DNA from 3 places in the Rhizobium centroccidentale genome. Region 2 is predicted to be linked to each of the others. Evidence: riboswitches for the same ligand, from Rfam matches in the RefSeq annotation. Region 2 holds a riboswitch; each other region holds the start of a gene.

Region 1 (3,274 bases), on a different contig from region 2:
GAGTTTTCGGATCAATCGTCAAAGCTGGCGAATGATGTCGCGAAGCTGCTCGTTGCGGGCGCCGAGCAGAAGAACGTTGCGGATGGCGATCTGCGGATCGTGGGTGTGGAACAGTACGCCGTTGCCGCGGACGTCGCGATTGATCGTCAGCTTCTTGTCTTCGGCTTGCCTGTCCGGATGGATGGCGACCGCGAAATACATCCGCGAATATTTGAGGCTGATATCCTCGAAGAAGTTCTCTTCGTGGCCGATCCGGGCAAAGAAGTTGGCTATGTAGAAGGCCCAGTTCACCTGCTCATATTGGGCGAATTGCGTCCGCGCGGCGGTGACATGGCAATAGCCGAGATGCGGCGTGTCCTTCAGCGTGTGATGAAAGATGAGCTTCGGGAAGCGGATGGACCTATGGAAATTGTTGAGCCGGTCGTGGGTCTTTTCGCCGGCGTCCCGGAGCTTCAGCGCCGTGCGTTCGGCCACCTGTTCATGGGTGAGGTATTCGCGCTCTTCTGCCAGCCAATGCGGCCTGTTGCGGTTGATGCGGCCGGTGCGCAGGAATTCGGTGTACCCCGTCGTTGATACCGGCTGCGCCGGTTCAGGCTCGGCGGGCTTCCCAGCGTCGAAATATCTGAGTTTGGCCATGCCGGATCTCGCTATAAACTCTTCGGCGACATGATGGACTACGGAGCTTGAGCCGAGCTTGACCGCGCCGGACCGAAGGCTCCCGATAGCGGCTCTGTCGGCGCTCTCAGCCGTGCAACTAGCCTCCCAATTATCGGCCGTTTGCAGACCTGTCGCAATCAGGATAAAGCGTCATTGGTGGAATGCACATACGATGCTCGGAGCGTCTCTGATGCAAGCGCCCAACCAATTGAATTTCCTCTCTATATTCTCGCGGCACGCAACCGTCCGGGCGTCCCGTTTCGACTGTCGTCAATTTCGGAGCCGATGTCGCATTGCAGCGCAGCGGCTGGCGGAGCCGAGAGCTATGATGCCATCAATCTCAAGGTGCCGTCTGCTAGGGAGACGGAGAATTGGGAAGCCGGTCAAAATCCGGCGCTGCCCCCGCAACGGTGGTGGAGTGAGGCATGGCGGATAAAGCCACTGGGTCGATCGACCTGGGAAGGTGCCATGGGGCTCTGGAAACAGGGCCGCTCCAGAGCCCGGAAACCAGCCTTGGGCACATAGGTTTACTGACCGCGGCGGGTGGTCGGGACATTGCTTTTGGCCGCTCCCAATCGGCCGCGCATGTCCTTTGCCCGCCTTCTGGTACTGCTAAGGATAGGCAAATGGACATCGGCAGCAAAGTTCTGCGGCAACTGAAGAACCACCGGACGGGTTTGAGCCTTGAGCAACCGTTCTACACCGATCCGGATTACTTCAAGCTCGATATGGAGACGATCTACTATCGCGACTGGCTGTTTATCGGCCATGATTGCGAAGTGCCGCGCGCGGGCAATTATTTCACCGTCCAGATCGGCGATTATCCCGTCGTGATCGTTCGCGGCCGCGATCAGGTCATCCGCGCCTTCCACAATAGCTGTCGCCATCGCGGCTCGCGTGTCTGCACCACCGAGCGCGGCTCGTCGGCAAAGCTCGTCTGCCCCTATCACCAGTGGACCTACGAGCTCGACGGCTCGCTGCTCTTCGCCCGCCAGATGGCGGAGGATTTCGACAAGAGCCAGTATTCGCTAAAGCCGGTTCACTGCGAAAGCGTCGGCGGCTACATCTTCATCTGCCTCGCGCAGAACGCCCCCGATTTCGCACCGGTTCGCGCCACGATCGAACCCTACATGGCGCCGCACCGCATCAGCGAAGCCAAGGTCGCCTTCCAGAGCACCATCATCGAGAAGGGCAACTGGAAGCTCGTCTGGGAAAACAACCGCGAGTGCTATCATTGCGCGGCCAATCACCCCGAACTCTGCCGCACCTTCCCGGAAGCTCCGACCGTGACCGGCGTGCAGGGCGCGATGAGCGACCCCGTCATCACCGAGCACTGGGCACGCTGCGAAGCCGCCGGCCTGCCGAGCGAATTCAAGATCTCGCCGGATGGGCAGTTCCGCACGGCCCGCATGCCGCTGATCGAAGGTGCCGAGAGCTACACCATGTCCGGCCAGAATGCCGTCAGGCGGCCGCTCTCGCCCGATGTGACGATCAACGGCATCGGCACCATGCTGCTGTTCCACTATCCGACGACGTGGAACCACATGCTCGGCGACCACGCGATCTCCTTCCGCGTCCTGCCGATCAGCGCCGAGGAAACTGCCGTGACCACGAAGTGGCTCGTCCATAAGGATGCCGTCGAAGGTGTCGACTATAATCTGGAAGAGCTGACCCACGTCTGGACCGAAACCAACGATCAGGACCGCCGCATCGTCGAGGAAAATGCCTTCGGCATCCGCTCGCCGGCCTATGAGCCCGGTCCCTATTCGGAGATCCACGAAGGCGGCGTCATGCAGTTCGTCGAATGGTACACGACATTCATGATCAACCGGCTGCAGGGCGATCAGGCCAAGCTGTCGGCGGTTGCCTGAGCATGAACATGACCGTCTCCCTTCCGCATCGCCACCTCGACCAGATGCAGCCCTGGAATGATAGGCAGCATGTGCTCGAATGCCTCTCGGCAACGCCCGAAGCGCCTGACGTGATGACCTTCACCTTCGGGTCCGACAAGGATAACTGGTTCCGTTATCTGCCGGGCCAGTTCGTGACGCTGGAGCTGCCGACGGCTCCGGAGCCGGTCATGCGCACCTATACGCTGTCGTCCACGCCGTCGCGGCCCTTCTCGGTCGCGGTGACGGTGAAGGCGCAAAAGGACAGCATCGGCACGCGCTGGATGTTCGAGAACCTGAAGCCGGGCATGCGCATCAAGGCTTTCGGCCCGCTCGGCGATTTCAGCCATGTCCGTCATCCCGGCGAGAAATATCTTTTCGTCTCGGCCGGCTCCGGCATCACGCCGATGATGTCGATGACGCGCTACATGTCCGATATCGCACCGCTGTCTGATATCACCTTCGTCAACTGCTCGCGCAGCCCGGCCGACATCATCTTTCGTTCCGAGCTCGAATATCTCGCGCGCTTCATGCCGAACCTCAATCTCGGTTTCATCGTCGAAGGTTGCGGCCGAACAGACCTCTGGTCCGGGTTGAAGGGTCGTATCGACAAGGCGAAGATCGGCCTGCTGGCGCCCGATTTCATGGACCGGACCATCTTCTGCTGCGGCCCGGAAGTCTTCATGGACGCCGTGCGCTCGATGCTCGAAGCGCATGGTTTCGACATG
Region 2 (3,274 bases):
GCATGGGCTTGCCGGGGACATCGACGAAGCCCTTGAGGCGCAGCACATCATGCTCCGCAATCACGCGCTTCAGCGCATCGACGAAGGCGGCCGGATCGGCAATCGGGCCGAGTTCGACGACGAAGCTGTCGAATTCGTCATGGTCATGCGGCGTGCCGTCCTCATGCTCCAGTTCATGATGGGATTTGCGGTTGACGATATCGTCTTCCGTGCCGATGCCGAGGCCGAGCAGGACGGCAGCGGGCACGTCACCATTCTTCGCCTCGATGATTGTCGGCTTGCGGGCGGTGCGCGAGGCGACCTCGGCGCGCACACGGCCGAGTCCCTCGACGTCGATCAGATCTGTCTTGTTGAGCACGATCAGATCGGCACAGGTCAGCTGATCTTCGAACAGTTCCTCGATCGGGCTTTCGTGGTCCAGCGAGTCGTCCTCGACGCGGGCAGCCTCGACAGCGTCGTGATCGTCGGCAAAGCGGCCGGCGGCAACGGCGGCGCTGTCGACGACGGTGATGACGCCGTCCACGGTCACGTGGGTGCGGATATCGGGCCAGTTGAAGGCAGCGACCAGCGGCTGCGGCAGAGCAAGGCCCGAGGTCTCGATGACGATATGATCCGGGCGCGCATCACGCTCCAAAAGCTTCGTCATGGTGGGAATGAAATCGTCGGCGACGGTGCAGCAGATGCAGCCATTGGTCAGCTCGATGATATCGTCCTCGGTGCAGTTCTCCGCGCCGCAGCCCTTCAGCACGTCGCCGTCGACGCCGAGGTCGCCGAACTCGTTGATGATCAGAGCGATCTTCTTGCCACCGGCATTCTGCAGGAGGTTGCGGATCATCGTCGTCTTGCCGGCTCCCAGGAAGCCGGTGATGACGGTGGCGGGAATCTTTTCCTGGTTCATATGGATCAGCCCTTCATTTTCAGCGGCAAGCCCGCTGCGATAAAATAAACTTCGGCACTTGCCGCAGCGACCATCTGGTGCAGGCGGCCGGCATGGTCGCGAAATTCGCGCGCCATGCGATTTTCCGGCACGATTCCCAGGCCAACCTCGTTGGAGACGAGAACGAGCCTTGATCGCGCAGTTGGTAGAAATGCAGTGAGAGCGGCAAATTCCGCCGCCATGTCACGCTCGGCCATCATCAGATTGGTCACCCAGAGCGTCAGGCAGTCGATAAGCACCGCCCGCCCCTCCGCGTCGACAGCGGCAAGCTGCCCGACGAGATCGATCGGCTCCTCATGCGTCTGCCAGAGATCGCCGCGATCGGCACGATGCTGGGCGATGCGCTCGCGCATCTCGTCGTCCCATGCGCGTCCCGTCGCCACATAGTGACGTTCGAGACCCGTGTCCGAAATCAGAGATTCGGCGAATCTGGATTTGCCGGAACGCGCGCCGCCAAGGACGAAAACAGCTCGGGAAGTCGAAGTCGACATGCGCTATGTCCGCTCCCACCACGCAGAAGCGAGGGTCGGCAGCACGTCGCTGGAACCGGGAAACAGGCGCCCATACGCCGAAAACTCGTCTTGCGCCATGACAACCTCCGTGCTGGCAGCGGAACTCGCGTCCCAAAACAGGCTCTGCGCCCGGCACGCATGGCAGGTCTCCTGGCTCGCGGATAAGACGCCGCGACAGGGGCGGACCGAAACGGTCGCCCCCGATCGTGCGCCAGCGGATCCTTCTCGCCTTCCCGGCAATGCATCATGAAAAGGCGGACGATTCGTAGAATAAGAGGCGTCCAGCCCCGGTTGATCATGATGCCACACCAGTGGCTTTTTCGACTTGCGCCTGCCCCGCCCCGTTCGCCCCATGCGAACCATCAACGGAATAGACTTCAAACCGAACGAAAGACCCTGACCGCTCTACAGTCGCGGGGTCGGCTGTGATGAGAACGCCCGGATTGGGTCCGCCCCTTCACATTCCCTTTTCATCCCATGCGGCAGATCGCCGCTCAGGAACCATTCGTTATGCCGCAATGATTAGGCTTTCACTTAGTTCAAGTCAATCAAGGGCATGGATGCGACCTGCGCCATCCTGATTGCGAAATCGGTTGAAAATTCGCATGAAATCAGCGGCTTTTTTGCCGTATTTCTTTGATGTTAGGAGTTTATAGAGGGTAAGCCCTCACATTCGAGCAAAAACGTATCGTCCGCTTCCAATGCTACAGAAATTTCAACCGCGACGTCTCGGCGTCTTCTCGGTCCTATTCGATCTCGGTCGCTTCAGGGCATTGCTGCGTCGTGGCGAGCTGGGACTTGTTTTTGCCGGCGCCCTGGTGGGAATAGCGTCCGGCTGTGCCGTAACCGCGATGAGCTATATCTCGCGTAAGCTTCATAGCGTCATCTACGGCATAACCGACTACGAACGCTTGAGTTCAGCGGCAATGGCGATCCCCGACAAATCGGTGTTGTTCATCGCGCCGATCGCCGGCGGCATCATTCTCGGCATCCTGCTTTATATATTGTCGCGCACGCGCAAGAAGCCGATGGTCGACCCGATCGAAGCCAATGCGCTGCATGGCGGCCGCATGTCGCTTACCGACAGCATCATCGTCGCGGTGCAGAATCTGATCTCCAATGGATTTGGCGCGTCTGTCGGGCTTGAAGCAGGTTACACGCAGCTCGCCGCAGGCATTGCCTCCAAATTCGGCTACAAGATGCAGATGCGCCGCGCAGACCTGCGCATGCTCGTCGGCTGCGGCGCGGCTGGCGCCATCGCAGCCGCCTTCAATGCGCCGCTCACCGGCGCCTTCTATGCCTTCGAGCTGATCATCGGCAGCTATTCGATCGTGACCCTGACCCCCGTCGTCGTCTCGGCGCTGATTTCAACGATGATTGCCAGACTACTCGCCGGCGACGACTTTGCCATCGATATCGATCACTTCGGGGCGATCGTTCCGGCGGATTATCTTCCAGCCATCCTGCTTGGTGCCTTCTGCGCCGGTATCGGCATCCTGATCATGCAGGGCGTCGCCTGGGTCGAGGAACTGGCACGCAAGAGCTCCATAGCGCCGCCTTTCCGGCCTGCGCTCGGCGGCCTGGTCGTCGGAACACTGGCGCTGATCTCGCCGCAAGTCCTTTCGGCCGGCCATGGCGCGCTGCATCTCAATCTGTCTACGGACGTGACGCTGGGCGCCTTGGCGGGTCTATTCCTGCTGAAATCGCTCGCCTCCGCAATATCGATCGGCTCCGGTTTCAGAGGCGGCCTCTTCTTCGCTTCGCTGTTCATGGGCGCGCTGCTCGGTAAGATCTTCGCCTATTGCGCACCCTATTTCGATCATGC
Region 3 (3,274 bases), on a different contig from region 2:
CCGAGGAAGAATTGCATGGACATGCCGCCGAGCAATGTCGAGACCTTGCCCTTTGGCAAGGAAGAGCCATAGGCGAGCATCTCCACCTTTGGGCCGTCGATACCGCCGGGGCGAGCGATCAGGACACCTTCCTCGCAGCCGAAGGCAATCAGCCGGGCGGAAGTCGCTTCCCCATGAAGCCCTGTGCAGCGCTTGATATCACCAACCTGCTCTCCCGTTCGGTCCAACACGCGCAAGCCGAGGCGCGGCGGCAACTCGCCTTCCTTCACGGAAGCCTCCATGTTCGGCACCGACACGAGAAGATGGTCGCCCATCGGAACGGCAACGCCGTGGTGGGCGGCGATGGTCTGGAATGAACGAATATCGGGTTTGCCTTCGGCAAGGCCATTTTCGGACAGGAGATCGAACTTGTCGTCGCGGTCGTAGAAGATTGCGACATTGTTGCCGTGCGTCACCACGTGCCCAGGCTTTTCGCCCTTGATCGATGTCCGGAGCAGTTTCGGATCGGAAAGTTCGATGTCGCGATGTTCGCCGTGGTCGGAGAGGGATATGCCGGTCGCAATCGCGTGGACCACATTCTTTTCGCCTTGCACGGCAAATATGGTGCGGCCGGATTGACTGAGAGACAGGGAGGCATAGCCGTGAAGATCGAACCGGCCGATTTCCTTGCCACTTGAGGCATCGATCGCGCGGACGATCGGCAGGCTGTGATCGGCGACGAATAGTCGCCAGCTTTCCGTCTCCTTTTCGTCGTCGGCAAACGACGGGAAGGGAAGCAGCAAGGCGCAAGCCAAGGATGAGGCTGCAAGGAGGATACCAGAGCTTGTGTTCGGCATGAAGGGTCCTTTATGTAATAACATTACAGATGCAGCGTAATGAAGTAACGCTGCATCTGTCCAGCCCCTGTGCACGCGTCAGGCGAGATTGTCGGAATTCATCAACATCGAAATTGGCTTGAGGCCATCGAAGCAGTTGACGCAATTTTAACTGAAGATACTATATATAGTGTTCGAGGTTCTTCTGATTCGCAAGAATTGGAGGCTAAGACGGGAATCTGGTCGGCGAACATGATGATCGCTAAGCCGGAGCTGCCCCCGCAACTGTGAGCGGTGAGCATTCGTTCAATGACGTCACTGAGACCGTGTGTCTTGGGAAGGCAAGACGAATGTTATGACCCGCGAGCCAGGAGACCTGCCTTGAGCATTGACGTCCACGGGCGGGGTGTCCGGCTGGCGAGCGATGGTCCATGCGGCATAATGGCCGCCCTCGCTTCCTCGAAGATCCCGCTGATAACTTCGGGGTGAAGTCCATGTTCCTGAGTATCTATAGTCGCCCGCGCGAGTGACGGCCGCTTAAATGCGTCCGGCCGCCGGCTAGGTTTGCTCCACTTTTCACCCGCCGAGCGGGCATCATCCGATGCCCGAGCGATTTTCCGTGCCCATCCATACGAGGATATCTCATGAGCATCACCGTCTACAGCAAGCCCGCCTGCGTCCAGTGCACAGCCACGACCCGCGCGCTTGATCGCCAAGGCATCGACTACACCATCGTCGACGTATCGACCGATGCCGCCGCCTATGAGCTGGTGCAGGGTCTCGGCTATCGCCAGGTTCCGGTTGTCGTCGCCGGGGAGTTGCATTGGGCCGGCTTCCGTCCCGACATGATCAGCGCTCTCGCTTAAGGAGCCGGGCGGTGGGCGAGATCGTCTATTTCTCCAGCCGGTCGGAAAATACCCATCGCTTCGTTACGAAGCTCGCATTGCCGGCTGCTCGTATCCCGCTTGCCGCGGGAGACGAATTTCGAACGACCTCGCTCTATGTCCTGATCGTCCCGACCTATTGCGGCGACGGTGGCAAAGGGGCCGTGCCCAAGCAGGTGATCCGCTTCCTCAACGATGCGGGCAACCGTTCGAACATCCGCGGGGTCATCGCCGCGGGCAACAGCAACTTCGGCGCGACCTACGGGATCGCCGGCGACATCATCTCTGCTAAATGCCAGGTGCCGTATCTCTATCGGTTCGAACTTCTGGGCACGGATGAGGATGTCGCCAATGTCAGACAGGGATTGGAACGATTTTGGATACGCTAAGCTCTTCTTTGTTGCGGGACGCGGGCGAAAAACCGCAGAGCACTTTTTCTGCTACCACGAATGATCGGCCAGCCAAGGCGGCGGAACCAGCATTGGATTATCACGCACTGAACGCCATGCTGAACCTCTATGATGAGCACGGAAAGATCCAGCTCGACAAGGATCGTATGGCGGCCAAGCAATACTTCCTCCAGCACGTCAATCAGAACACGGTCTTCTTCCATAACCTCAGGGAAAAGCTCGATTATCTGGTGAGGGAAGGCTACTACGAGCAGGAGGTTCTGGATCAGTATTCCTTCAATTTCGTGCGCGATCTCTTCGATCACGCCTATGCGAAGAAATTCCGTTTTCCGACCTTTCTCGGCGCCTTCAAATACTACACCAGCTACACGCTGAAGACCTTCGATGGAAAACGCTATCTCGAGCGTTATGAAGACCGCATCTGCATGGTCGCGCTGACGCTGGCGCAGGGCAGCGAGCAGATTGCGCGCGATCTGGTGGACGAGATTATCTCCGGCCGCTTCCAGCCGGCAACACCGACCTTCCTCAATGCCGGCAAGAAGCAGCGCGGAGAGCTGGTCTCCTGCTTCCTGCTGCGTGTCGAAGACAATATGGAATCGATCGGCCGCGCCATTAACTCGGCTCTGCAGCTTTCGAAACGCGGCGGAGGCGTGGCGCTATCGCTCACCAACATCCGTGAGGCCGGCGCACCCATCAAGCATATCGAGAACCAGTCGTCCGGCATCATTCCCGTCATGAAGCTGCTGGAAGACTCCTTCTCCTACGCCAACCAGCTTGGCGCGCGGCAAGGGGCGGGCGCCGTCTACCTGAACGCTCACCATCCCGACATCATGCGCTTCCTCGATACCAAACGCGAAAATGCCGACGAGAAGATTCGCATCAAGACACTGTCGCTCGGCGTGGTCATTCCGGACATTACTTTCGAGCTCGCGAAGAACAACGAGGATATGTACCTATTCTCGCCCTATGATGTGGAGCGCGTTTATGGCGTGCCATTTACCGAGATTTCGGTGACGGAGAAGTATCGCGAGATGGTGGCCGACAGCCGCATCCGCAAGAAGAAGATCAAGGCGCGCGAATTCTTCCAGGTGATCGCCGAAATCCAGTTCGAAAGCGGTTATCCCTACATCATGTTCGAGGACACGGTGAACCGCGCCAATCCGGT

Evidence for each region. Region 2 has a riboswitch for cobalamin ahead of cobU (bifunctional adenosylcobinamide kinase/adenosylcobinamide-phosphate guanylyltransferase). Riboswitches for the same ligand answer to the same signal wherever they lie in the genome.
Region 1: it holds a riboswitch for cobalamin, as region 2 does, so the genes downstream of both, PH562_RS24515 (aromatic ring-hydroxylating oxygenase subunit alpha) here and cobU (bifunctional adenosylcobinamide kinase/adenosylcobinamide-phosphate guanylyltransferase) in region 2, are expected to answer to the same signal.
Region 3: it holds a riboswitch for cobalamin, as region 2 does, so the genes downstream of both, nrdH (glutaredoxin-like protein NrdH) here and cobU (bifunctional adenosylcobinamide kinase/adenosylcobinamide-phosphate guanylyltransferase) in region 2, are expected to answer to the same signal.

Annotation. Positions count from the first base shown of each region.
Region 1 is NZ_JAQJCG010000022.1:87,890-91,163, reverse strand. It holds gene PH562_RS24520 (DUF6656 family protein) at 19-636, opposite strand; cobalamin riboswitch at 984-1,187, shown strand; gene PH562_RS24515 (aromatic ring-hydroxylating oxygenase subunit alpha) at 1,284-2,528, shown strand; gene PH562_RS24510 (FAD-binding oxidoreductase) at 2,531-3,274, shown strand, end outside.
Region 2 is NZ_JAQJCG010000002.1:396,256-399,529, reverse strand. It holds gene cobW (cobalamin biosynthesis protein CobW) at 1-898, opposite strand, end outside; gene cobU (bifunctional adenosylcobinamide kinase/adenosylcobinamide-phosphate guanylyltransferase) at 904-1,428, opposite strand; cobalamin riboswitch at 1,573-1,970, opposite strand; gene PH562_RS03780 (chloride channel protein) at 2,151-3,274, shown strand, end outside.
Region 3 is NZ_JAQJCG010000009.1:159,090-162,363, forward strand. It holds gene PH562_RS14475 (hypothetical protein) at 1-836, opposite strand, end outside; cobalamin riboswitch at 996-1,213, shown strand; gene nrdH (glutaredoxin-like protein NrdH) at 1,460-1,681, shown strand; gene nrdI (class Ib ribonucleoside-diphosphate reductase assembly flavoprotein NrdI) at 1,693-2,088, shown strand; gene nrdE (class 1b ribonucleoside-diphosphate reductase subunit alpha) at 2,097-3,274, shown strand, end outside.